Regions from separate parts of the Heyndrickxia acidicola genome, predicted to be linked through region 2. Evidence: predicted binding sites of a transcription regulator. Region 2 holds the regulator's gene; each other region holds the start of a gene.
What was found. Region 2 encodes LexA, which represses DNA repair genes until DNA is damaged. Its sites were predicted from a motif close to CGAACATATGTTCG; they were not measured.
Positions count from the first base shown of each region.

Region 1: a site for LexA is predicted at 4,311-4,324, ahead of A5N88_RS10685 (YhjD family protein). Genes of this name have one in related genera too.
Region 3: a site for LexA is predicted at 4,579-4,592, ahead of A5N88_RS19285 (WYL domain-containing protein). Genes of this name have one in related genera too.
Region 4: a site for LexA is predicted at 1,016-1,029, ahead of addB (helicase-exonuclease AddAB subunit AddB). Genes of this name have one in related genera too.

Region 1 covers NZ_KV440953.1:2,282,887-2,288,677, reverse strand. The annotation lists gene A5N88_RS10705 (nitroreductase family protein) at 102-809, shown strand; gene A5N88_RS10700 (M48 family metallopeptidase) at 1,230-2,489, shown strand; gene A5N88_RS10695 (IDEAL domain-containing protein) at 2,674-2,907, opposite strand; gene A5N88_RS10690 (competence protein ComK) at 3,260-3,829, shown strand; gene A5N88_RS10685 (YhjD family protein) at 3,870-4,274, opposite strand; gene A5N88_RS10680 (S9 family peptidase) at 4,722-5,791, shown strand, end outside.
Region 2 covers NZ_KV440953.1:1,543,592-1,549,382, reverse strand. The annotation lists gene A5N88_RS07195 (MerR family transcriptional regulator) at 274-675, shown strand; gene glnA (type I glutamate--ammonia ligase) at 757-2,091, shown strand; gene A5N88_RS07185 (OsmC family protein) at 2,760-3,179, shown strand; gene A5N88_RS24240 (YjcZ family sporulation protein) at 3,240-3,368, opposite strand; gene lexA (transcriptional repressor LexA) at 3,763-4,386, opposite strand; gene yneA (cell division suppressor protein YneA) at 4,609-4,932, shown strand; gene A5N88_RS07170 (YneB family resolvase-like protein) at 4,940-5,599, shown strand; gene A5N88_RS07165 (DUF896 domain-containing protein) at 5,702-5,791, shown strand, end outside.
Region 3 covers NZ_KV440953.1:4,147,763-4,153,553, reverse strand. The annotation lists gene A5N88_RS19315 (STAS domain-containing protein) at 1-826, shown strand, start outside; gene A5N88_RS19310 (DUF378 domain-containing protein) at 960-1,181, shown strand; gene A5N88_RS19305 (iron chaperone) at 1,300-1,680, opposite strand; partial or broken gene A5N88_RS19300 (KGG domain-containing protein) at 2,126-2,329, opposite strand; gene A5N88_RS19295 (aspartyl-phosphate phosphatase Spo0E family protein) at 3,123-3,308, shown strand; gene A5N88_RS19290 (hypothetical protein) at 3,429-3,722, opposite strand; gene A5N88_RS19285 (WYL domain-containing protein) at 4,339-4,557, opposite strand; tRNA gene A5N88_RS19280 (tRNA-Thr) at 4,898-4,970, opposite strand; gene A5N88_RS19275 (VOC family protein) at 5,184-5,573, opposite strand; gene A5N88_RS19270 (phosphotransferase) at 5,737-5,791, opposite strand, start outside.
Region 4 covers NZ_KV440953.1:2,275,484-2,281,274, reverse strand. The annotation lists gene A5N88_RS10675 (thiolase family protein) at 1-663, shown strand, start outside; gene addB (helicase-exonuclease AddAB subunit AddB) at 1,118-4,603, shown strand; gene addA (helicase-exonuclease AddAB subunit AddA) at 4,600-5,791, shown strand, end outside.

The sequences.
Region 1 (5,791 bases), 740 kb from region 2:
CAGCAGGTTTCTTTTTTTACCTATAACTGTGCTTGACAATAGAACAGTTAAAAACATATACTGTTCTTGTGAATAGAACAGTTAAAGGAGTGTATATAGATATGTCTAGTAAAACACTAAGCAAGGAAGAGTATCTTACAAAGGCAAAAGATTTATTGAGCGGAAACCAAAAGCCTTTGCAGCTTGAAAGCGCTGATTTTTTTTTAGTGGCAAAGGAAAGAAGGTCTGTGCGAAGCTATGATCCAACGTTTCAAATGCCTGATGAAGACATTCTTGAAATTTTGGAAACAGCCATTCAAGCACCTTCATCCTCGAATTTACAGCCATGGAGATTCCTTGTTATTAAGGATCAGGAATTAAAGCAAGAACTCCTTCCAATCGCCAACAATCAGCAGCAGGTAGTGGAAGCATCAGCTGTCATTGCCGTTTTATCTGATATAGAGGGCTACAAGAATGCAGATAAGATCTATGGGAAGTTGGCTGAAGAGGGCATGATGGATAAAGATTTAAAAGATGCCTACGTTAACTCCATTATCAAAGGATATGGCAGTTTTTCACCTGAAAAAGCACTTCAGGTAGCTATGATTGACGGAGGTTTAGTTTCCATGCAAATTATGCTTGCAGCAAAAGCAATGGGTTATGACACAGTCGCAATGGGCGGATATGATGAAGGTAAATTCGTAGAGGCATTCCATGTACCAGCGAATTTCAAGCCTGTCATGCTGATTGCTCTTGGGAAAGGGGAAAAAGCAGGCAGAGTGAAAAATCGTATGCCGCTTGAAGATGTGTTAACCTGGAATAAATACTAAGTATGTAGATTTTTTCGTTAAATTGATAAAATCAGATATCCGCCCTCTTTGTTTAGAATGTCTAAACAAAGAGGGCCTTTTTTGGTTTTATATATGGTGAATATAGGTTTTTATTCTAATGATTGGAGAGGAAAGCGAGTGCCTTCAGCGGAAATCAATAGCCAATTTTTTTAATTTAGATAGCAGCTTTTTGCGTCTTGCCTAGAATATCATGAAATGCAAAACCTGTGGATATTTTTCTTGTCTAGCTTCTGGGCAAGATTATTAAAAATGAATTTAACGTGCAGAGGAGAATATAGTTCTAATTTATAAAGCTTGTATCTACATTTATAAAGAGGACAAGGAGGAAACCTTTTTAAAGATTTATTTTTTGAGAATGGATGAACAAGTTGATTCTCATCCAGGAGGGTGGAGTAAAAAATGAAAAAGTGGGCATTACGGGCAATCGGCGTTTATATTTTATTTGGGATTTTAATGTATGTATACCTTTTTCACATAGCCAGTTCAACAATTCCGCATTCACTTAAAGGAACGAGTATGGATCCGGCCACTTTTCTAACCAAAAGACAATTAGTATTAAGTCAAGATTATTCCAGGATTCGCAATTTATTATTTTTCCTGAGCACACCGTATGAATGGCTATTCTATTTTTTGATCCTTATCCTGGGATGTTCGAGAGCCTTTGAAAAATGGGCAGTGAATACCTCACGCTTTCAAGTAATTCAATCTGCGGTGTATTTATTTTGGCTGTCGCTTGTATCTTTTATTGCAACCTACCCATTTGGATATGTGTCCTATAGGTTTTCGAAGGCATACCAAATGTCAAATCAGACCTTTGGAGAGTGGATGAAAGATCAGGTCATTGATTTTTGGGTGAACTATCTCCTCATGTTTATTGTCGTCGCTGTCCTATATGGTTTAATGAGAAAATTTAAAAAGCGTTGGTGGCTTCCTGCCTGGCTGCTGTCGATTCCCTTTACCATTACCGTAATGTTTGTTCAGCCCGTTGTCATCGATCCGCTTTATAACCACTTTTATCCGCTGCAGGATAAGGCACTTGAAACAAAGATTCTTGCTCTTGCAAATAAGGCTCACATACCGGCGAACCATGTGTACGAAGTAGATATGTCATCGAAAACCAATTCCTTAAATGCTTATGTGACCGGCATTGGCTCAAACGCCCGCATTGTCCTGTGGGATACCACCTTAAAGCAGTTAAATGACAGGGAAATCCTTTTTATCATGGCACATGAAATGGGACATTATGTGGAGCATCACATTTATTACGGCCTTGCGGGTTATTCACTTTTAACTCTGTTAGGGTTATGGTTAACAGCTAATATTATGAGATGGACCATTCAAAAAAACAATGGACGTTTTAAGGTATCGGAAGTTTCCAATTTAAGCAGCCTTCCTTTGTTCCTGCTTATTACCTCGGTTTTATTATTTGCAGTGAGTCCCATTACAAATGGGGTTTCGAGATATGAGGAAACACGCGCAGACAGCTATGCTTTAAAAACAACCCATGATAAAAAGGCCGCTGTCCAAACGTTTCAGGATTTGACAAGATCAGGTTTGAGCCAGGTCAATCCTCCGTTTTTAGTAAAATTCTTTCGATACGACCATCCCACCATGCTGGATCGTATCCATATGGTGGAACAATATCCTCTGAAAAAGTAATTTTTATTGAAAGCGTGTAAAAACCCATTCGTTTGAATGGGTTTTTGTTTCCGGCCTTTAAGCTATGCTGAAAGGTGTATGAAACGGCGTTTAAATGAGTTAATGAAGAACAATATATCCTTAACAAGTCTTATAAATAGAATAAAAATCCCGGCTTATTTTGGCCGGGATTTTCTGTTAAAGCTTATCCAAATTGTTTAGTCAAGCCTTTCAGTTCTTCTGTTAACAGCTTGAACGTCTCTTTATCCTTATTATCCAAAGCATCATCTATCTTTTTTAATAAACGTTCTTTCTTCGTGCTCAGCAGGAGTTCATTCAGCATCATGTCTGTAAAAAGCTCTTCCATAAAACGTTCACTCTGGATTCGTGTCATCGCGTAGGCTTTTACAATTTCAGCATAGGATTTCTTTTTTTCCATTAAGGATCACCCCTGGGCTTTTTATTATTATATGGGGTAGAAGGGGAAAAATCACTATAAAATTTGCAGCTTTTGAAGAAGAGAATATTTTTGGGCTGTATGTAGCTGAAAGAATTTTTTAAATCAAATAAACTATAAAACGTCACAGGCTCTGTTAATTTTCTTCGTTGAAAACAACTGGGGTCCTTGCATAATGTAATTTGAAAAGAAAATATCCATAAAAAACACAAAAAAGAAAATAAAAAGACAAAATTTTTAATTTTATGGTAAAAAAGTCACACAAGAACATGGGAATATGGTACGATATTATTGTTCTTGGAGAAATTTGGAGAAAAGGGAGGAAATAATATTGATGAAAAAAAATAATTTAATAGAAGAATATGAGATTAATCCCCATACGATGGCCATTCTGCCAACGACTTATGGTTCGAAGACGTATTCAGAAATATTGGAAATTGACAATCAATGTATTTCACCATTTAAACCATTGGAAATTGTGAAAAAAAGCTGTGAGTACTTTGGAAGCTCCTATGATGGAAGAAAAGATGGATCTAGAAGACTTACCGGGATTACTCACAAAGCCCCAATCATCGTGGATCCTCATACCGGTATTTTTTTATTCCCAACTACATCACCGTCAAATCCCCTATGCATATGGATTTCTCATGAGCACGTGTTATCATGGGAGCCTGGTGACAATAATATGACAGTTGTTACTTTCCGGAACAAACAAAAATTATTGATACCTATGTCCATTCGTTCCTTTGATAACCAGATGAGCAGAACATCCCGCCTGCGTATCAGCTTTATGCAGCATATTCAGTACATGGATCAAAAATATCCCATAAGGCCTGGAGCGATTATGCAGTTTGAGGCCTCTGAAAATAGAAGGCCATATAGAATTAGCCAGGACTTTAAATAAAATGAAGTGATGAAGCAATTGTGTGCAGGATGTTGCTTCATCATTTCCCGGTTTGCATTCTCGCAGCTTTGGAATCAAGGGGTGCTTCACCAAACCGTCCGTATAAATAGTAGCGGAGCAATTCCTCTGTCCTATTGCGCAAGCGGGGGTTGAAATAGTTGTGGTGCTCCTCATATCCCCTATATAAAAACATATACATGGTAAAAGCCTCATCGCTTTTTAGACGTTCCACCTTCATTTTATGTTTCTTCATATAGTATTTCGTTTGGGCCAGATCTTTCTGAATGACCCTCATTGTTTCCTCTACCCATTCCAGATAAGGTTTTTGCAGTTTAAAAGGACTTTTCTGAATTACAACTAAATCTCGATTCAATACAGTAAGCACCATTGGCAGGTATATTGCTTTCTCCAATATGTCTCGGTCGTATTCGGGTATTTTAGTCATAATGCAATCCTTCTTTCAGTGAAAAATAATAAACAAAGAACATATGTTCCTACTTATTTTAACGATTAAATAAAAGGTTATCAAGTAAATTATTTCGCTATTTTTCCCCAAAAAACACGATTTCATAAGAAAACACTTTGGAAAATTATTTATTAGCTTTGTTCATTCGGGTAGTTCCCGCTTCAAGCGCTGTGGTCCTGCGGGTCTTCCTTTTGAAACTCTCGCAATCGTTCCAATTACCATCGGAATACCGGCATGAGCTATAAGAAAGCTATTCCACAAGAAGATTTTGTGGAAATTTTCGAATAAAAGGAGGGGAATTTGTTTTGGTTATCGAAATAATTTTAATGGAATAAGTCTTTCGTTTCATACCGCAGTTAAGCTAAAAGGTACAATAGAATGGAACATGGCGAATAATCTAAATAGAAGAAGGAAAGGTGAAATGGTATGGGAAACAAAACAGGTATCCAGCCAGAAGATTTATATCAGCTAAAGTCACTTACAGATCCTCAGGTTTCTCCTGACGGCAAAGGAGTTATATACGTACAAACCCACATAGACGAAGAAAAAAAGGAATATGCCTCGAACCTCTATTACATAAGATTAGATGAAAAGAAGCCGGTACAATGGACATATGGCAGTGAACGCAATTATTCGCCGCGGTGGTCACCGGATGGAAGCCAGCTTGCATTTATTTCTACTCGAAAAGGAACACCGCAGATATTTCTCCTTTCCTCACATGGAGGAGAAGCAAAACAGCTAACGCATTGTAAGCATGGTACGCGAAATCCCGTCTGGTCTCCATGCGGGAAGAAACTTGCTTTTTCAGTGATCATTGGAAAAGATGAATCCATCCATGACACACAAGAAAAGGAAAAAGAGAAAGAAGTACTTAAGCCGCTTGAAGTGGATAGAATGAAGTACAAATCGGACAGCGGCGGCTTTTTAAATGCCTCCAATTATACTCAAATTGGTATTCTTGATATTGAAACCAATGGGCTTGAACAAATAACAAGCGGAAACAGCGATTATGAACTCGACTCTTGGTCACCTGACGGAAAATATATCGCCTACCATGCAGATTTATCCGAGGAACGTGATTTTTCATTTGCATCTGATTTTTACTTTTATAATGTTGAGACAAAAGAAGCAAAGGCCATTACAAAGGGAGATAGTGGATTCTGGCAAGGATCATGGTCTCCTGACAGCCAGTATTTCTCCTTTTTAGGAAGCCGGCAGGAATTTAAGAATGCGACACAAAGCAAGATTTGGATTTATGAAGTTAAGACAGAAGAGCTTCTATGCTTTACAAGTGATTTGGATGTACCGGTGGGAGACTATGTTGTGGGGGACTTCCAGCAGGGTGCGTCACTTCCCGGTGTAACATGGGCAGAGGATAATCAAAGCTTTTATTTCACTGCTTCAGACCATGGAAATACCATTGTATATTACGGAAATTTATCAGGAGAAATTTACCCTGCTCTCCATGAAGATCAGCATGTTTACGGCTTTTCTTT
Region 2 (5,791 bases):
TAGCTCCAGTGCCAATCGGCGTACAGATTCTAAGTTTCCTCCTTTGAAAAGTCAACATCAGTTCGTAACTTCCTCGCTGTGTTTTTTCTCAACTAAAGACTACAAAACCCTTACAAAATAAGCAAGGGGGTTGTCTTATTTTAGAAGATAAGGAAGCTTTTTTTGTTACAACAATTTCGAAAGAATTTTGATGTAAGGTATTCTAACATTATGTTGACAAAAAAACTCACATAACATAAAATGAAAGTAGTTAATAGAAAGTGAGAGATCATAATGGGTCGTAAAGAAATTCGCCGTTCTATGCCATTATTGCCAATTAGCATCGTTATGAAGTTAACAGATCTTTCAGCAAGACAAATTCGTTATTATGATGAACAGGACTTGATTTCTCCGGCAAGAACAGAAGGCAACCGCAGGCTCTATTCCTTAAATGACGTAGATGTATTGCTTGAAATTAAAGATTTGTTGGAACAAGGTATAAATATTGCTGGAATAAAGAAAATATTCCATATGAAAACTGTACAACACCATATAGAAGATGAAAAAAACAGTGGGAAAATCAATTCAGATCTCTCTGATGAGGAAGTAAGGAAGCTGCTTCGGCAGGAATTATTGCAAGTGGGAAGATTTCAAAAGCCCGGAATGCAGCAAAGAGAGTTTCCGCGTTTTCATTAAAACATTTCTTTTCTGATTTGTGTGTTCCTTTTTAAAGTTAATAATATATACTTTTGTGGAGTTTAAGGGAGGAAAGAAACAATGGCAAAATATACTCGTGATGACATAACTAGAATTGCTAAAGAAGAAAATGTAAAATTTATCCGTTTGCAATTTACCGACATTCTGGGAACCATTAAGAATGTGGAAATTCCATACAGCCAGCTGGAAAAGGCATTAGACAATAAAATGATGTTTGACGGCTCATCTATTGAAGGGTTTGTAAGGATTGAAGAATCTGATATGTATCTATATCCGGATTTGGATACATGGGTTATCTTCCCTTGGACTGCTGAAAAAGGCAAAGTTGCCCGTTTGATTTGTGATATTTATAATCCAGATGGAACTCCATTTGATGGTGATCCGCGTAACAATCTGCGCAGAGTATTAAAAGAAATGGAAGAACTTGGATTTACGAAATTCAATCTTGGACCTGAACCGGAATTCTTCTTATTTAAATTAGATGGAAACGGTGAACCTACTCTTGAACTTAATGATAATGGCGGTTACTTTGACTTAGCTCCTACAGATCTTGGTGAAAATTGCCGTAGAGATATTGTTTTAGAATTAGAAGAAATGGGATTTGAAATTGAAGCTTCCCATCATGAAGTGGCACCTGGTCAGCATGAAATTGATTTTAAATATGCTGATGCTATTACTGCCTGTGATCAAATCCAAACATTTAAGCTTGTAGTTAAAACCATTGCACGCAAACATGGGTTACACGCAACTTTCATGCCTAAGCCGTTATTCGGTGTGAATGGATCCGGAATGCACTCAAACTTATCTTTATTCAAAGGGAATGAAAATGCATTCTTTGATCCTAAGGGCAATTTAGAACTAAGTGAAACAGCTCATCAATTTCTAGCGGGTATCCTGAAGCATGCTACGAGCTTTACTGCTGTTACAAATCCGACAGTAAACTCATATAAGCGTTTGGTTCCAGGATATGAAGCACCATGCTACGTTGCTTGGTCTGCAAGGAACAGAAGCCCATTAATTCGTATTCCTGCATCCCGCGGCTTAAGTACACGTGTGGAAGTAAGAAGCGTAGATCCAGCGGCAAACCCTTATTTAGCCATGGCGGTATTGTTAAAAGCTGGCCTTGACGGAATTAAGAATAATCTGGAAGCTCCTGCACCAGTTGACCGCAATATCTATGTCATGAATAAGCAAGAGCGTGAAGAAGCAGGTATTACTGACCTTCCTGCTACACTTATCCAGGCTTTGGATAACCTTAAATCCAATGAAGTGATGACTAGTGCACTTGGTACACATATTCTTGATCACTTTGTAGAAGCGAAAGAGATTGAATGGGATATGTTTAGAACACAAGTACATCCATGGGAAAGAGAGCAGTACATGCAGCAATATTAATAGATGGAAGCCTTGGTATATAGTGCCAGGGTTTTTTTCTTTTGTGGGCAGAAAAGAAAGTGGACAGGTTATTTTCATACTGCCCACAAACTGCCCTCATAAAATGAAATTTACTCAACAATTTTAATTATATATTCCTCATATTCATTCATGCTCTTCTCTTCAATTTTTTTAGGTATACAAGCATATACATCTGCTGTAATTTGAATGCTGTCATGTCCAAGAAGTTCATAGGAAAATTTATATCTGCAAATGCAACTAACTCTATAAATAATTATTAGCCAGTAACGAGGAAAATTGAGGATGGGCAACCTTATTCCAAATACACATTTAAAAAAATGAAAGTGCAAATACATGAAATACTTGCTATTTCCGTAAACTAATAATCTTGGCAGGGGCAGATTTTGTATATTTAAGAGTCCTCCTCATATGGGGAGGACTTTGGGGTACAAAAATATGAGCTATGCTAAAATTTCTTTAACATACTTATACATAAACATAATGTGCAAATGTTTTTTGGAAAAGCTGCCTAGCAGCAATAAGCTTGACGGCATCTCCATTTTAATGAAGGAGAAAATTAGAAATATTATGAGTGGTTGTAGAATGGCATGTTAGGAAATAAACTGAATTAAATGACTGAAATACTGTTGAAAGGGGATTGATTATCCATGAAGCTGAGTGTTGAATGGAAAGGAAAAATGGCCTTTGAAGGAAGCACGCCATCAGGACATTTTTTGAAAATGGACGCTTCTCAAGAGGATGGAGGGCAAAACAGCGGGGCAAGGCCAACAGAAATGTTATTAAATGCTCTAGCAGGCTGTACAGGAATTGATATTATTTCTATTTTGGATAAGATGAGGTTAAATGTTTCATCCTTTAGTATGGAAGTAGAAGGAGAACGTGCTTCTGAACACCCCAAACGATTTACGGATATTCATATTCACTATGTACTTGAAGGTGAGCTTCCTGAAGAAAAGGTTCATCGTGCCATCACATTGTCAAAGGAAAAGTATTGCTCGGTTGCACACTCATTAAGTGCCGCCCTTACGATGAGTTATGAAATTAATGGGAAAAAGATAAAAGCTTAGTTTTTGAAGAGCAGCTTTGAAAAAAAACCTCTAATAAAAGTATTAGAGGTTTTCATTACATTAGTTAAAGCAAACAATAGCTCCTACAATGATTAACAAAATGAATAGTACAACGATTAAAGCAAAAGTATTTCCGCCAGTATATGCTGGATAAGCGTAACCATAGTTACATCCGCCAAAGCAGCCCATATGTTACACCACCTTTCTTCTGTTTATACAGTATATGTGCATTTGTCATAAGGGTACTAGGGGAATGCGGATACTTTTATTGTAAAATTTAACTGTAGCTGGTTTCTAAGGATCTTGCGAAATATGATTTGGAGAATTTAATGAAGGCTCTTTTTGTAAGCTTTGTTGCTATTGGACATAGTACTATCATAATAAATATATGTTCAGTATTAAAACTTGTGAAGAGCTTAAGAAAAATTGCTGAGAAGACAGACAACACTGAATAATTCTTTGTACGTAAAGCAACAATCTATACTAAACCAGCTTTAATAAAAAATGTGGAACTATTGTGGAAATAAAAAATCAGGCCTTCTTTAAAGAAGCCTGATTTTTTTTATTAAATTAAAGAACAAAATTAGTGGATGGCCTGTCTATATAAACCGATTACTTTACCAAGAATGGAAACACTGTTTAAAATAATGGGTTCCATGGTGGCGTTTTCAGGCTGTAAGCGGAAGTAATTCTTTTCCTTAAAGAAACGCTTTACAGTGGCTTCATCATCCTCAGTCATCGCCACCACAATATCTCCGTTGTTCGCTGTCTGCTGCTGTCTGACAATTACATAGTCACCATCCAGGATACCTGCATCAATCATACTTTCACCGACAATTTCAAGCATAAAAATGTTTTCGTCAGCTGGAGCAAGTTGTTCAGGAAGCGGAAAGTACTCTTCGACATTTTCTATTGCTGTAATTGGAAGCCCGGCTGTTACCTTTCCAACCAAGGGTACATTCATCACGTTTTGGCGAGGAATGTTATCATGCTCTAAATCTAAGATTTCAATTGCACGCGGCTTCGTCGGATCTCGCCTGATAAGCCCCTTGCTTTCAAGCCTTGATAGATGTCCATGGACAGTTGAACTGGAAGCGAGGCCTACTGCTTCTCCTATTTCACGAACTGAAGGCGGATATCCTTTTGCTTTTACTTCCTGTTTTATGAATTCCAGAATATCCTGCTGCCTCTTTGAAAGTTTTGTCATTTATTACACCCCGTTTTCATAATTAATATGAGAGTCTCTGCCTATGAATCTTTTATTTATAAATACACCTATGTATCTTAGCCAGCTTTATTTTGAATTAATTATAACATGTATATCTGAACAGTACAAACATAAGTTCGAAAAAACTGTTGACTAAAAACAAATGTTCGTATTATACTTTTCTTAACAAAGCGAACATACATTCTCGAAAGGGTGTTTTATATGACTACTTATATTAAGAATTATTCATATGCTATACTTTTTATTGTCATTTCATTTCTTTTTGGAATCTATGTCATATTCTCACTGAATGACGATACTTCCTCCTATGAAAGAGTAGTGGTTAAACAGGGACAGTCTATATGGGAAATTGCATCTATTTATGAAAATGATTATTCTATGTCAACACAACAGTTTATTAAATGGGTACAGGACCATAACAATATTGATAGTGAAACCATTAAAGAGGGGGATATTCTTACCATACCTGTTAAAATGAAAAAAGAATTTAAATTGCAGAACAAATTGGCACTGAAGACGGAGTAAGGACATCATGAATTCAATTATATACTGCAGGGTTAGCACGACAAAGAATACACAGGAAACATCATTGGAAAGGCAGCACGAAGAGCTTGTGGCTGCTGCTGGTAAATGGGGTTTTACAGTGGTAAAAGTAATTAAGGATCAGGCCAGCGGCTATGACCTTGAAAGACAAGGCATCCTTGAAATGCTTGATTATATTAAAGAAGATAATGTACAAGCTGTACTAATTCAGGACGAAACCAGAATAGGGAGAGGCAATGCAAAAATGGCATTGCTGCATGTTTTATATAAAGAAGGAATTAAGGTATACAGTTTAGCGCAAAACGGTGAATTGGAGCTTTCAGATTCTGATTCAATGGTGCTGCAGATTGTCAGCATGGTAGAAGAATATCAAAGAAAACTGCACAATATTAAAATAAAGCGTGGAATGAAAAGAGCGGTTGAAAACGGATATAAGCCTGAAAAAAACCTTAAGGGCCGAGGCAATGAAAACGGAAGAGATAGAAAAGATCTCCCTGTTCAGGAAATTGTCCGGCTTAGGATGAACGGATTAACATTTAACGATATAGCAGCTACTTTAAGAGGCTTTGGTTACAATGTGTCAAAAGCAACTGTTCACAGGAGATATCAAGAATTTATAGACTCCAGGAAGAATGATGATACGCTATAACCATGAGAGGCTTTTTCTTGCGATCTATTCCTTTTTCTAGTAACATTACGATATTCAAAACATTTCCGTTTACGTGTTTATATGTTGAAGGGGGAAGTGAGTATGCTATCTAAGGAAAAATTATCAAGAATCAGCGAATTGTCCCGAAAAGCAAAATCTGAAGGATTGACTCAGGAAGAAGCTAAAGAACAA
Region 3 (5,791 bases), 2.6 Mb from region 2:
AATGTATATCGGAAATAAAATTATTCAAAACAGCCAGCTGCTGGCTGAGCATGTTGGGAGAAAGCAAGGCGATGCATTTGAGAAAAAGCTGGATGCTGCTCCTCTCCCGCTCGAGGAACGAATAGAATATCGGGCTAGTCTTATACAGCTATTTGGGCAAGCTCTGTATAGGGAAAACAAAGATATAGTAAGAGAGGTTGAAAAATGGGCCAACAATGCAGGACATGCTGCAATATTCAACCATTTACCCTTAAATGATGCGCTTCAAGCCATTACATGCTATCGAACGGTTATTTGGGATGTTTTTTCTGAAGAGCTTGAAAAAAACCAGTTCTCGGCTATAACCATGCTCGACGTTTCAAGGATTATTGACCCTTTGCTCGATCAGATAAGCCGTATTTATGGAAAGCTCTATGACGAACATAATCAACATCTGATGAAGCTTGCATACACAGCACTGGAAGAGCTGTCTGTTCCTGTCGTGCCTATTTTTGACTATGTTGCCGTTATCCCTTTAGTAGGGGCCATTGATACACATCGTGCAAAGCTTATTATGGAGGTAGCCTTGGAGGAAGGAGCTCGGCTTAAGCTCACTGATATCATCCTGGATGTCTCAGGTGTTCCCATTATTGATACCATGGTGGCTGACCAGCTTCTCCAAATTATAAAAGCCATTCGGCTGACAGGCATCTCAGTCATTATTACAGGGGTCCGTCCGGAAATTGCCCAAACCATTGTGAGCCTTGGCGTTAGCTTTGGAGACATCCGAACACTGGCAAGCATGAAGCAAGCGCTAAAGGAACTTGGCTTCAAAAAAGAAAAATAAGTACTATTATCAATCGATTTATCTCCGTACAATTATTTGTATAACCTTTGTATAACTTTTGTATAAAAATAGCGTTTGGGATGTTTTTTCCAGGGTATATAAGTGTTGTAACCAAATAAAGGAGGGGACCAAGTTGAAAGCGTTTAATGTTATCGCATTGATTCTTTTGATTATTGGCGGAATTAACTGGCTATTAGTAGGATTATTTCAATTTGACCTTGTTGCAGCGATTTTCGGGGGACAAAGCGGAGCGATCGCAAGAATTGTATACGTAATTGTAGGACTTTGTGCGTTATATTCCTTGGTCTTTATCCCATTTGTGAACCGTGAAAGAAGAACACCTTTAGAACATTAATCATGGTTTTTCGCTTTATACATGCTTTCCCACTCGCACCGCTTTCTGCGGTGCTTTTTTTTGAAAAATAAAAATGCCCTCAGCCAATTAAGCTGAAGTAAGGCATCTCGTTTCGAAATTATTTTATTTTTTCCTTGCCCTTGTTCTTATTCTCTGCAGCTCTAAACTCCACTATCTTCCTAATAAGTTCTTTAGGCAGCGGCTTAGTGAAAGGAAAATGGATTGAATCTTTTGTACCTTTATACTCTGCCACTTCTTCTTTAAAGGCATTCATTCCACTGGAAGTTGGATAAAATCCTATATGCTTCTTCCAAGCAGCAAAATATACTAACGTTCCATTTAATGCAAAAGCCGGCATTTGGTAGCTTATTGTTTCTTCGGCTTCAGATGCTGACTCTTTTATAATGACTCTTAATTCTTGAAGTGTATCTTGAACCTCGGCAGGAAACTGCATTATGTATTCGTCAACCGTTTGATATTTCTCTTTATCTTTTCCCATATATTTGTTCCTTCCAAATTTGTAATGATATTTTAAAGTTTAACATTTTTCTTTATTCCACAAACACTGTACAAGAGTTTCATCCATTTTTCGAATTCCCCCCCACAGATTGCTGCTTTACTTATGAACAATCATTCTGGTCTTAATGGAATCTCTTCGTATATATAGGAACAAAGTTTACGAAAAGAGCCTTATGTAAAAATCAGCATGACTCTTTAAAACACAGGCTCTGTTTCCCTGTTGATTTCCCTCTGTGGGCATTCGCTTTTCGCGGCCAGCAGAAAAACCTCATCGCAGCTCCTGCAGGGCCTCCTTTGACATGCTTGTTGCTTATATAAGCAGGAATCTTGCACCTCCCCTCCTGCCAACATTGTTCTTAACAGAGCTAAAGCATTAAAAAAGCAGAACCAGCCTAAGCCAGTCCTGCTTTTTTGTTTAAATTCTACTCTTGGTTGTCCCGTCTTGCCTTGCCGCCTTTTTCGCCAATCTCTTCGTAAAATTCATGGTCGTGGTTTTTTGAGGTGGCTTCTCCGCCTTTTTTGCCGATTTCCTGATAGAATTCTTTGTCATGATTTTTTGCAGTAGCTTCTCCGCCTTTACGTCCTGCTTCTTCTACGCTCATTTTTTTAGAATTGTTATCGTTAGCCATGTTTCATCCACTCCTTCTTAGAATTTTACTGCGTACATATATCAAATACCCTTGTCCTTTTGTTCTAAACGGTTTTTTTCATTAAAAAAGGATCTATTTAAACTTGCTGATGATTTTAATTAAAGAAAAGTCCTTCATCGGGGGGATGAAGGACCAAAGGAGCTCGAGCATAGCAAGAATAGTCCTTCATCAAGGGGATGATGGACCATTCGAGCACAATCAAACCAAGAATAGTCCTTCATCGAGGGGATGATGGACCATTCGAGCACAATCCAAGCAAGAATAGTCCTTCATCGAGGGGATGATGGACCATTCGAGCACAAATAAAGCAAGAATAGTCCTTCATCAAGGGGATGAAGGACCAAAGGAGCTCGAGCATAGCAAGAATAGTCCTTCATCAAGGGGATGATGGACCATTCGAGCACAATCCAAGCAAGAGTAGTCCTTCATCAAGGGGATGAAGGACCATTCGAGCACAATCCAAGCAAGAATAGTCCTTCATCGAGGGGATGATGGACCATTCGAGCACAATTCAAGCAAGTATAGTCCTTCATCGGGTGGATGAAGGACCATTCGAGCACAAATAAAGCAAGAAAAGTCCTTCATCAGGTGGATAAAGGACCATACGCTATTAAGAAGCATTCAACTTAAATGCTCGTATATGTGAATATCTTCACAATTTGTTCACGTTGTTTTGACAACTTATTGAACAAGGCCCAAATCGTCTTTTTATTGCACGAAGATGTGTCATAATGAAGACCTAATAACAATTTTGTAATTAGGAGAATGTCAAATGACAATTTTATTAGAATCTATTAAATTAAAAAATGAAATAACTCAATTGAGAAAAGATATGATGACAACTGCCCAACAGAAGGGCTTCAACGATCCTGAGACACTAAAATACAGCCAGGAAATTGACAGGCTGACATTAAAGTTTAAACATATCATTGTAAACAAAGGCTTAGAAGCATCTTAAGGTGCTTCTTTTTTGTCAGGCCACTACTGGGATTACCATCAATTATTTTTTCACAACACTTCAACAGAATAATGAAGATATAAAAAACCTCTGCCTTCGTCGTCAGAGGTTTGATTTATATTATTCAGCCGTTTTTTCCATTTCGAACTTCTTCTTCATTACACGGGTCACAATAATCCCGGCAATGACGATGACCATCCCCGTTATTTCCAAAGCCAATGACCAGTCCTCTCCTAAGTAAAATTGAGGAAAGAAAACAAGAGGGAACCCCATCGAGACCATATAATAATAAAAATCACGCAAAATGGTCTTATCTCTCTTTAACCTGTAAAAGAAATAAACCCATACTGCTATCAGCGCGACTATATAAACACAAAGAAAAATTAGCATCGAATCACCAACATTTATTTTCATTTCATGCTCGTTCATCTTATTTCAATTTCTAATCATCAACTGAAACAAAATCAACCATAAGCATGTAAAGGGCTAGCAAATTAACTCCCTGCATCTGTACATCATTATACCCTTTTTTAACCATATTGTCTCAGCCATATGAGGGTTTCATTCTTTTTCATCAGAGGTGTTACAATTATTTACATTTTTCGGTATCGCAACACATTCATCTTAACAGTGAAAAAATACATTCTCTATTCGTTCCAGTTTTTTCAACTTTACTCATTTAGATTCCCTCTTAGTCTATATACGGGTATCTTATGAATTAGTTTCAGTTAGTAAAAACTACAAGCGCCTTGCTCTTGGGCATACGGATTTCGTTGCCCCTTAGTTTGCCTTCATAACAAATAGATTAAAGCTAAATGGATATTTTACCTTGTTAATATATTACAATACAATAGTATGTGAAACAAAATGTTTTATACGCATAAACTTTGGAACAGTAAGGAAAAAGATACTTCTTAGGCTGAGGGGATACGAGTTGATCCATTGTACGAACTGCAACAAACTATGTGGGCATCTCGTTCTGTGCTGCGTTAATACGATTGCTTTAGTTCAACAAGGGCTTGAACTTTTCTTAAGCTCCCATCTTATGATTTCTAAGGCGGCCTATCGATAAAATATTGCTCATCTTAAAAGTACGAAATTGGTTTCGCGTGTAGCAATATGCCTGTACCTCATCTTTCAAGACCGCTAAAACTTTAATGACACGCTGGGAAAGATCATTTTTATCGGACATATAAATAAGTTCAAGCCTTTCCCCTGCTTCAAGAGCGTTTAATAATAAGCCTTTCATCGATAGAACCTCCCCAAAATACGAATGTTTGTTCTTATTATACCCAAACGTCTTTTCTTAGTAAACATAAAAACAGAACGTATTTTCGTATAAATTGGATGTTTATTATGTGCTGGAAATAAAACTGACCATGAGGGTTGTGGCGCAGATTCCGCATTGGAATAGCATTACGTGGATAAATTGGAGTTCGGTGTGGGATCGGTTGTTGTGCTTCACTAATGTCAACCAAGCACATATTAAAGATGCCTATCAGGATATCTGAGAACAGAACTTTAATTTCCAAAAAAAAACGCAGTCCCTCAAACTAGAGAAACCGCGTCAAATCAATAATAAAAATGAATGCTGGTGAGAGGACTCGAACCTCCGACCCCTTCATTACGAGTGAAGTGCACTGCCAGCTGTGCTACACCAGCCTGCACTTCCAGTATAAGACGATTGCAATCAAGATATTCATCTAATTTTCAAACATTTTTACCCCTGCTGTTCGATGCAGACATTCCAGCGTTTATTAAGGCTGTTTTCGCATAGTTTACTGTTTTGAACCATATTTAGTTTGCAGCCTTGAACCCCATTGCATCCTAGTTCATTTATACAAATGGAAACAAAGTTTACGAAAAGAACCTTTATTAAATATGCGGCTGGAAGAACTCAATCCATTCGCCATCAGGCCCATAGAAGAAGATATATTTTGCACCGTTTGGAAGAGTTGTAACAGCTTCCTCCACAAAGGTGACACCGTGTTCTTTTACACGTTCGATTTCAGCCTCGATATCCTCCACGGTAAATGCCAGGTGATGAACCTTTCCTTCAGCAGGAAGATTAGGGTTATAGCCTTCAATAATTTCTACAAGAGGCTCGCCCTCACCTTCTATTCCCAGAAATGCCAGGGTAATGGCGGGATCAACATGGCCTTCCTTTTTTAAAAGCTCCAGCCCCACAACATTAGTGTAAAAGTCAATGCTTGTTACTAAATCCTTTACTTGAATTCCTACATGTTCAAACTTTTTAATGGCCATCTAGCTGTACTCCTTTTACGTGATATCGTTTTGTAAAGATTACTTTCGCATCATAAGTGCTTTGTTCATCAGCGTACAGATTTCATAGTCTCGACTGAGATTGAAATACTAGATTGCAAGGACTTCATTATCCTAGCATTCGCCAAAAGAATCTGTCAATTGTTTACGATTCCTCTAAAATCCCGGACAAGGAGGCCTGGCAATCGCGTATTATATTC
Region 4 (5,791 bases), 730 kb from region 2:
CAGCAGGATGAACTTGCTCTTTTATCCCACCAAAGAGCGAGCTATGCTTTGGAACGGGGATATTTTGAACAGCAAATTGTACCCATCACAGTGAAGAACAGGAAAAGTGAACTGGAGATTTCCAGTGATGAAAATCCGCGAACAGGCTTGACATCAGAGAAGCTATCAAGCCTAAAACCGGCCTTCCGAAAAAACGGAACCGTGACCGCCGGGAATGCTTCAAGCCTAAACGATGGAGCGGCTGCCCTTGTCTTAATGGCGGAAGAGGAAGCGGAGAAACGGGGCCTTATGCCTCTTGCAAAAATCGCTGGTTATTCTGTTGCCGGTGTAGATCCTAAGATGATGGGAATCGGTCCGGTACCAGCCATTCAAAATGGACTAAAGAAAATTGGCTGGAAATTGGAGGAGGCGGATCTGATCGAAATTAATGAAGCCTTTGCTGCCCAATATCTTTCTGTTGAAAAAGAATTGAAACTAAACAGGGAAATTACAAATGTAAATGGAAGCGGCATTAGTCTCGGTCATCCTGTCGGGTGTACGGGTGCCAGAATTCTTGTTTCCCTTGTTCACGAGCTTAGGAGGAGGCAAAAACAGAAAGGGATTGCTTCTTTATGTGTAGGCGGAGGTATGGGATCTGCTGTTTTCGTTGAAGCGTACTCGTAAGCAGTTCTTGCCTGGACCTTTTTAAAGGGTTATTCCTGTAAACTCTCTCTGATTACAGAAAATCTTAAGGAATGGGAAGGGTGTACCCTGATGAGTAGGCGGATGATGAGCTTCAATACAAAGCAAAATGGTATGGCAAAAAAGTAGTGGCTGTAGAGAAGAGGATCAACAGACGAGGGAAGCCTGACCAAAGGACTTTTTGGTTTGTTTGACGGAGACTAAAGAGCTATAAGGGCGGTAAAATAGATAGGCGTTTGAAAAGAAGCGAGAGGATTTTCCTTGAGCTTTTTTCTTTTGCCGCTTAAGAGGCAGAAAGATGGAAAAAGCGCGAAAATAAGAGTATGATAGAGTGAGAACGAATGTTTGGTTTTTCAAAAATATTCCCATCACGGTGCAGGTTATTTATATATTATAATAGTAGATATGCGATTGGAAAGATAAAGGGGTTGAAAACATGTCCTTTCGTTTTATAATTGGACGTTCAGGAACGGGAAAAACAACATACATCCTTGATGAAATACAAAAAAAATTAAAGGAGGAACCAAATGGTTCCCCTATACTTTATATAGTGCCAGACCAAATGACATTCTTATCTGAATACAGCATGGCATCATTGCCCGGCTTAGAGGGGATGATTCGTTCACAGGTTTACAGCTTTACGCGACTTGCCTGGCGAATCCTTCAGGAAACGGGAGGCGTAAGCAGAATCCATCTCTCCAGTGCAGGGTTAAATATGCTGCTCAGAAAAATAATAGAGGATAAAAAAGAGGATTTAAAGCTTTTTAATCGGGCAGCAGATAAAGCGGGATTCTTAGAGCATGTTGAAATGATGATGGCAGAATTTAAGCGCTACTGCATAGCGCCGGAGGATTTGCTTGAAAAGAAACGGATCGTAGAAGAAGAATCTCATACGAAAGCACTGACTGACAAGCTTCATGATCTTGAACTGATCTACAGCGAGTTTGAACGGAACCTCCAAGGTAAATACCTTGACGCTGATGATTATTTAAGGCTTCTTTCGGAATCTATCGACAAGTCTGCTTATCTAGAGAATGCAGAGATCTATGTAGACGGATTTCATAGCTTTACCCCTCAGGAATACCTTGTACTAGGCGAACTGGCAAAGAAATGCTCCCGCGTTTCGGTGGCATTAACAACAGATCAGTCTTATCGATATGAGGTGCCGAATGACCTCCATCTATTCAGAATGACAGGAGAAACGTATTCTTCTCTTTATCAAATGGTGTTAAATAACGGGATATCAGTGGAAGAAGACACTGTTCTTTCTCATACTTTGCGTTACCGGAGCCCTAGTATAAAGTTTCTGGAGGGGAATTTTGAATCAAGGCCGATTCAAGCATTTCATGATCATGCAGACATTCTTCTTTCACAGGCAGCGAACCGCCGTGCAGAGATAGAAGGTGTAGCAAGGGAAATTAGGCGGCTGGTGAGAGAGGGTTTAAAATATCAGGATATAGCTGTACTGGTTCGCAATGGGACTGATTATCAGGAACTGATTGAAACCATATTTTACGATAATGAAATTCCTTTTTTCATTGATGAAAAAAGGCCGATGCTGAATCACCCGCTGATAGAGCTTATTCGCTCTACCTTGGAAATAATGAATTCCCATTGGCGCTATGAACCGGTGTTCAGGGCAGTGAAAACAGATTTGCTGTTTCCTCTTGAAAGTCGGTTCCAGGAATTGCGGGAGAAAATGGACCGTCTTGAAAATTATGTTCTGGCACACGGCATCCAAGGGGATAAATGGGTTAGCAAAGAGCGCTGGCCATACAGGAGAATACGCGGATTGGAAATGGAAACTATCCCTCAAACCGATGCTGAAAGGGAAATTGAGCATGAAATAAATGAATTGCGCTTGTTTATTTCTGCTCCAATCCTAAGGTTTTCAAGGAGGCTGAAGCGTGCAAAAGATGGACGCAGCCTTTGTGAAGCTCTTTATCTTTATCTTGAAGAGCTCGATATTCCTGGCAAGCTTGAAAAGCTGCGATTGGAAGCAGAAGATCGTGAAGATCTGGTAACGGCACGTGAACACGATCAGGCATGGAACTCAGTCATTGATTTGATGGATCAATTTGTAGAAATGCTTGGAGATCAATCTATTACCTTAAAACAATTCTCTAAAATTATCGATGCAGGCTTGGAATCTATGAAATTTGCTATAGTACCTCCAGCGCTGGACCAGGTTCTTGTTGCGAATTTGGAGCTTTCAAGGCTTTCAAATATAACGGCCGCTTTTATGCTTGGATTAAATGATGGAGTTATCCCTGCAAGAATAACAGAAGATGGCATACTGGCGGATGATGATCGGGAAGCCCTTCTAAGTAAAGGTTTGTCCATTGCTCCAAGCAGCAAAACAAGGCTATTGGATGAAGAATTTATTGCATACAAAGCATTAACGACACCGTCACAGCAATTATTTATATCTTATCCATTGGCAAATGAGGAAGGTAAGGCCTTGCTTCCATCCTCCTATATTAAAAGATTGAAAGAGATGTTTCCTTATATCCAGGAAAAATTAGATGTAAATGAACCATCTGAACTAATGGAAGACATGCAGATAGACTATATATCTCACCCTAATACGGCTATTTCCTATTTAACAGCACAGCTTCAGTTGAAAAAACGCCTGTATCCTGTTGCGGATTTCTGGTGGGATGTCTATAACTTTTATGTGGAAAGCACAAAGTGGAAAGAGAAGGCTGTTCATGTCCTATCAAGTATATTCTTCCAAAACAAGGCTTTGCCGCTGTCAGAGACTACAAGCAAGAGCCTTTATGGCGAGGAGATATTGGCAAGTGTTTCAAGGATGGAGCTTTTTCATGGATGTCCGTTTTCACATTTCGCGACACATGGACTAAAGCTTCGGGAAAGAGAAATTTACCGCCTGGAGGCGCCGGATATCGGAGATCTTTTCCATGGGGCGCTGAAATGGATTTCTGAGGAGATTCTGCGGCAGGGATTAACATGGGCCTCTTTATCAAAACAACAGTGTGCATATCTTGCAAAGGAGGCAGTGAACTTTTTGGCTCCCAAGCTTCAGCACCAAATTTTGTTAAGCTCGAACAGGCATTTTTATATAAAAAGAAAATTAGAGCAGGTAATCGGGAGAGCATCTCACATCCTTAGTGAGCACGCAAAGGTGAGCGGCTTTGTTCCCGTTGGCATGGAGCTTGCATTTGGCCCGGAAGCCGCTTTGCCTCCGCTTAGTTTCTCATTACGGAATGGAACTAGGATGCAGCTGCAGGGTCGGATTGACAGAGTGGATAAAGCGGAGGACTCAAACGGAGTGTACTTGAGAATTATTGATTACAAATCAAGCTCCCGTGACCTTGAGCTGACAGAAGTTTACTATGGCCTTGCCCTACAGATGCTTACGTATTTGGATGTCATTGTGACGCATTCAAACAAACTGGTGGGATCGGAAGCTGTCCCTGCCGGCGTCTTATATTTCCATCTCCATAATCCTGTTGTTTCAAGCAACAAGGTCCTTACGATGGAGGAAATTGAAGAAGAAATTTTCAAGAGCTTTAAGATGAAAGGCTTGCTTTTAGGCAATACAGATATCATTAAGCTGATGGATCAGACTCTTGAAACGGGCAGTTCGCAAATTATCTCAGCAGGTCTAAAAAAGGATGGGAACTTAGCCGCCCATTCTCAGACAGCCAGCCAGGATGAATTTAAGCATTTAAAAAAATACGTTCGCAATCTCTACGAATCATCTGGAAATGCCATTGCATCGGGAACAGTGGATATCTCGCCGTATAAATTAAAAAAGAAAACGCCATGCGAGTTTTGTTCATTCCGGTCTGTCTGCCAATTCGATCAATCTTTGGAGGATAACCAGTATCGGATGTTGACACCGCAAAAATCAGGCGATGTATTAGCTCGCATAAAGGAGGAGGCTGGCCCAGTATGAAAACAAACATACCGGTTAAACCGGAAAATGCCACTTGGACCGATGACCAGTGGAAGGCAGTAATGGCCAAAGATCAGGATATCTTGGTCGCAGCTGCAGCGGGATCAGGAAAAACGGCGGTCCTTGTCGAAAGAATGATCCGCAAGATGCTGGCGGAAGAGAAACCTATTGATGTAGACCAGCTGTTAGTTGTAACCTTTACAAATGCATCGGCAGCAGAGATGAAGCACCGGATTGGTGAGGCTCTTGAAAAAGCCATTGACAGGCAGCCTGGCTCCTCTCATTTACGCAAGCAGTTATCGCTTTTGAATCGTGCTTCCATCTCTACACTCCATTCATTTTGCTTGGAGGTCATTCGCAAGTATTATTATTTAACGGATATTGACCCTGGCTTTCGAATTGCCGATGCAACGGAAGCCGAGCTTCTAAGAGATGAAGTTTTAGATGAGTTATTCGAGTCAGAGTATGGCAAGGAAAACAACGAGTCCTTTTATTTGGCCGTGGATACCTTTACAAATGATCGCAGTGATTTAGCCTTGCAAAATCTTATTCGTAAGCTGTACGACTTTTCACTTTCCCATCCTAATCCCGACAGGTGGCTGGACAAGCTGGTACAGATGTATGACATATCTGAAGATGCGACAATTGACTCCCTTCCATTTGCTGATATATTACGCTTTGATATTAACCTGCAGTTAAAGGGTGCATGTGATATGTTAAGGGAGGCGTTGGAGCTCTCGAAACAGCCAGGTGGTCCCTCTCCAAGGGCAGAGAACTATCTGGAGGACCTTGCCATCGTGGAAAGGCTGATGAGTGCAAGCAGTAAGACATGGGAAGATCTATTTGCTGAAATGCATGTTTGGAAATTTTCCAGGGCAAAGACCTGTAAAGGGGATGAATACGATCCAGCTCTTGTTAAAGCGGCGGATGACCTGAGAAAAAACGCAAAAGGGCTGCTTGAAAAGGTCCGGGATGAACTGTTTTCGAGGAAGCCTGAATATTTTATCCGCGACATGAGGGAAATGCGCGGAGTCATTGCAACCCTGATTGATCTGGTGAAGAAGTTTTCTGAACGGTTCTTGGCAGTAAAAAAAGAAAAGGGTCTTGTGGACTTTTCCGATTTGGAGCACTATTGTCTGGAAATACTGACGGAGCCTGGGGAAGCAGGCGAAGCCAGAGTGCCTTCTG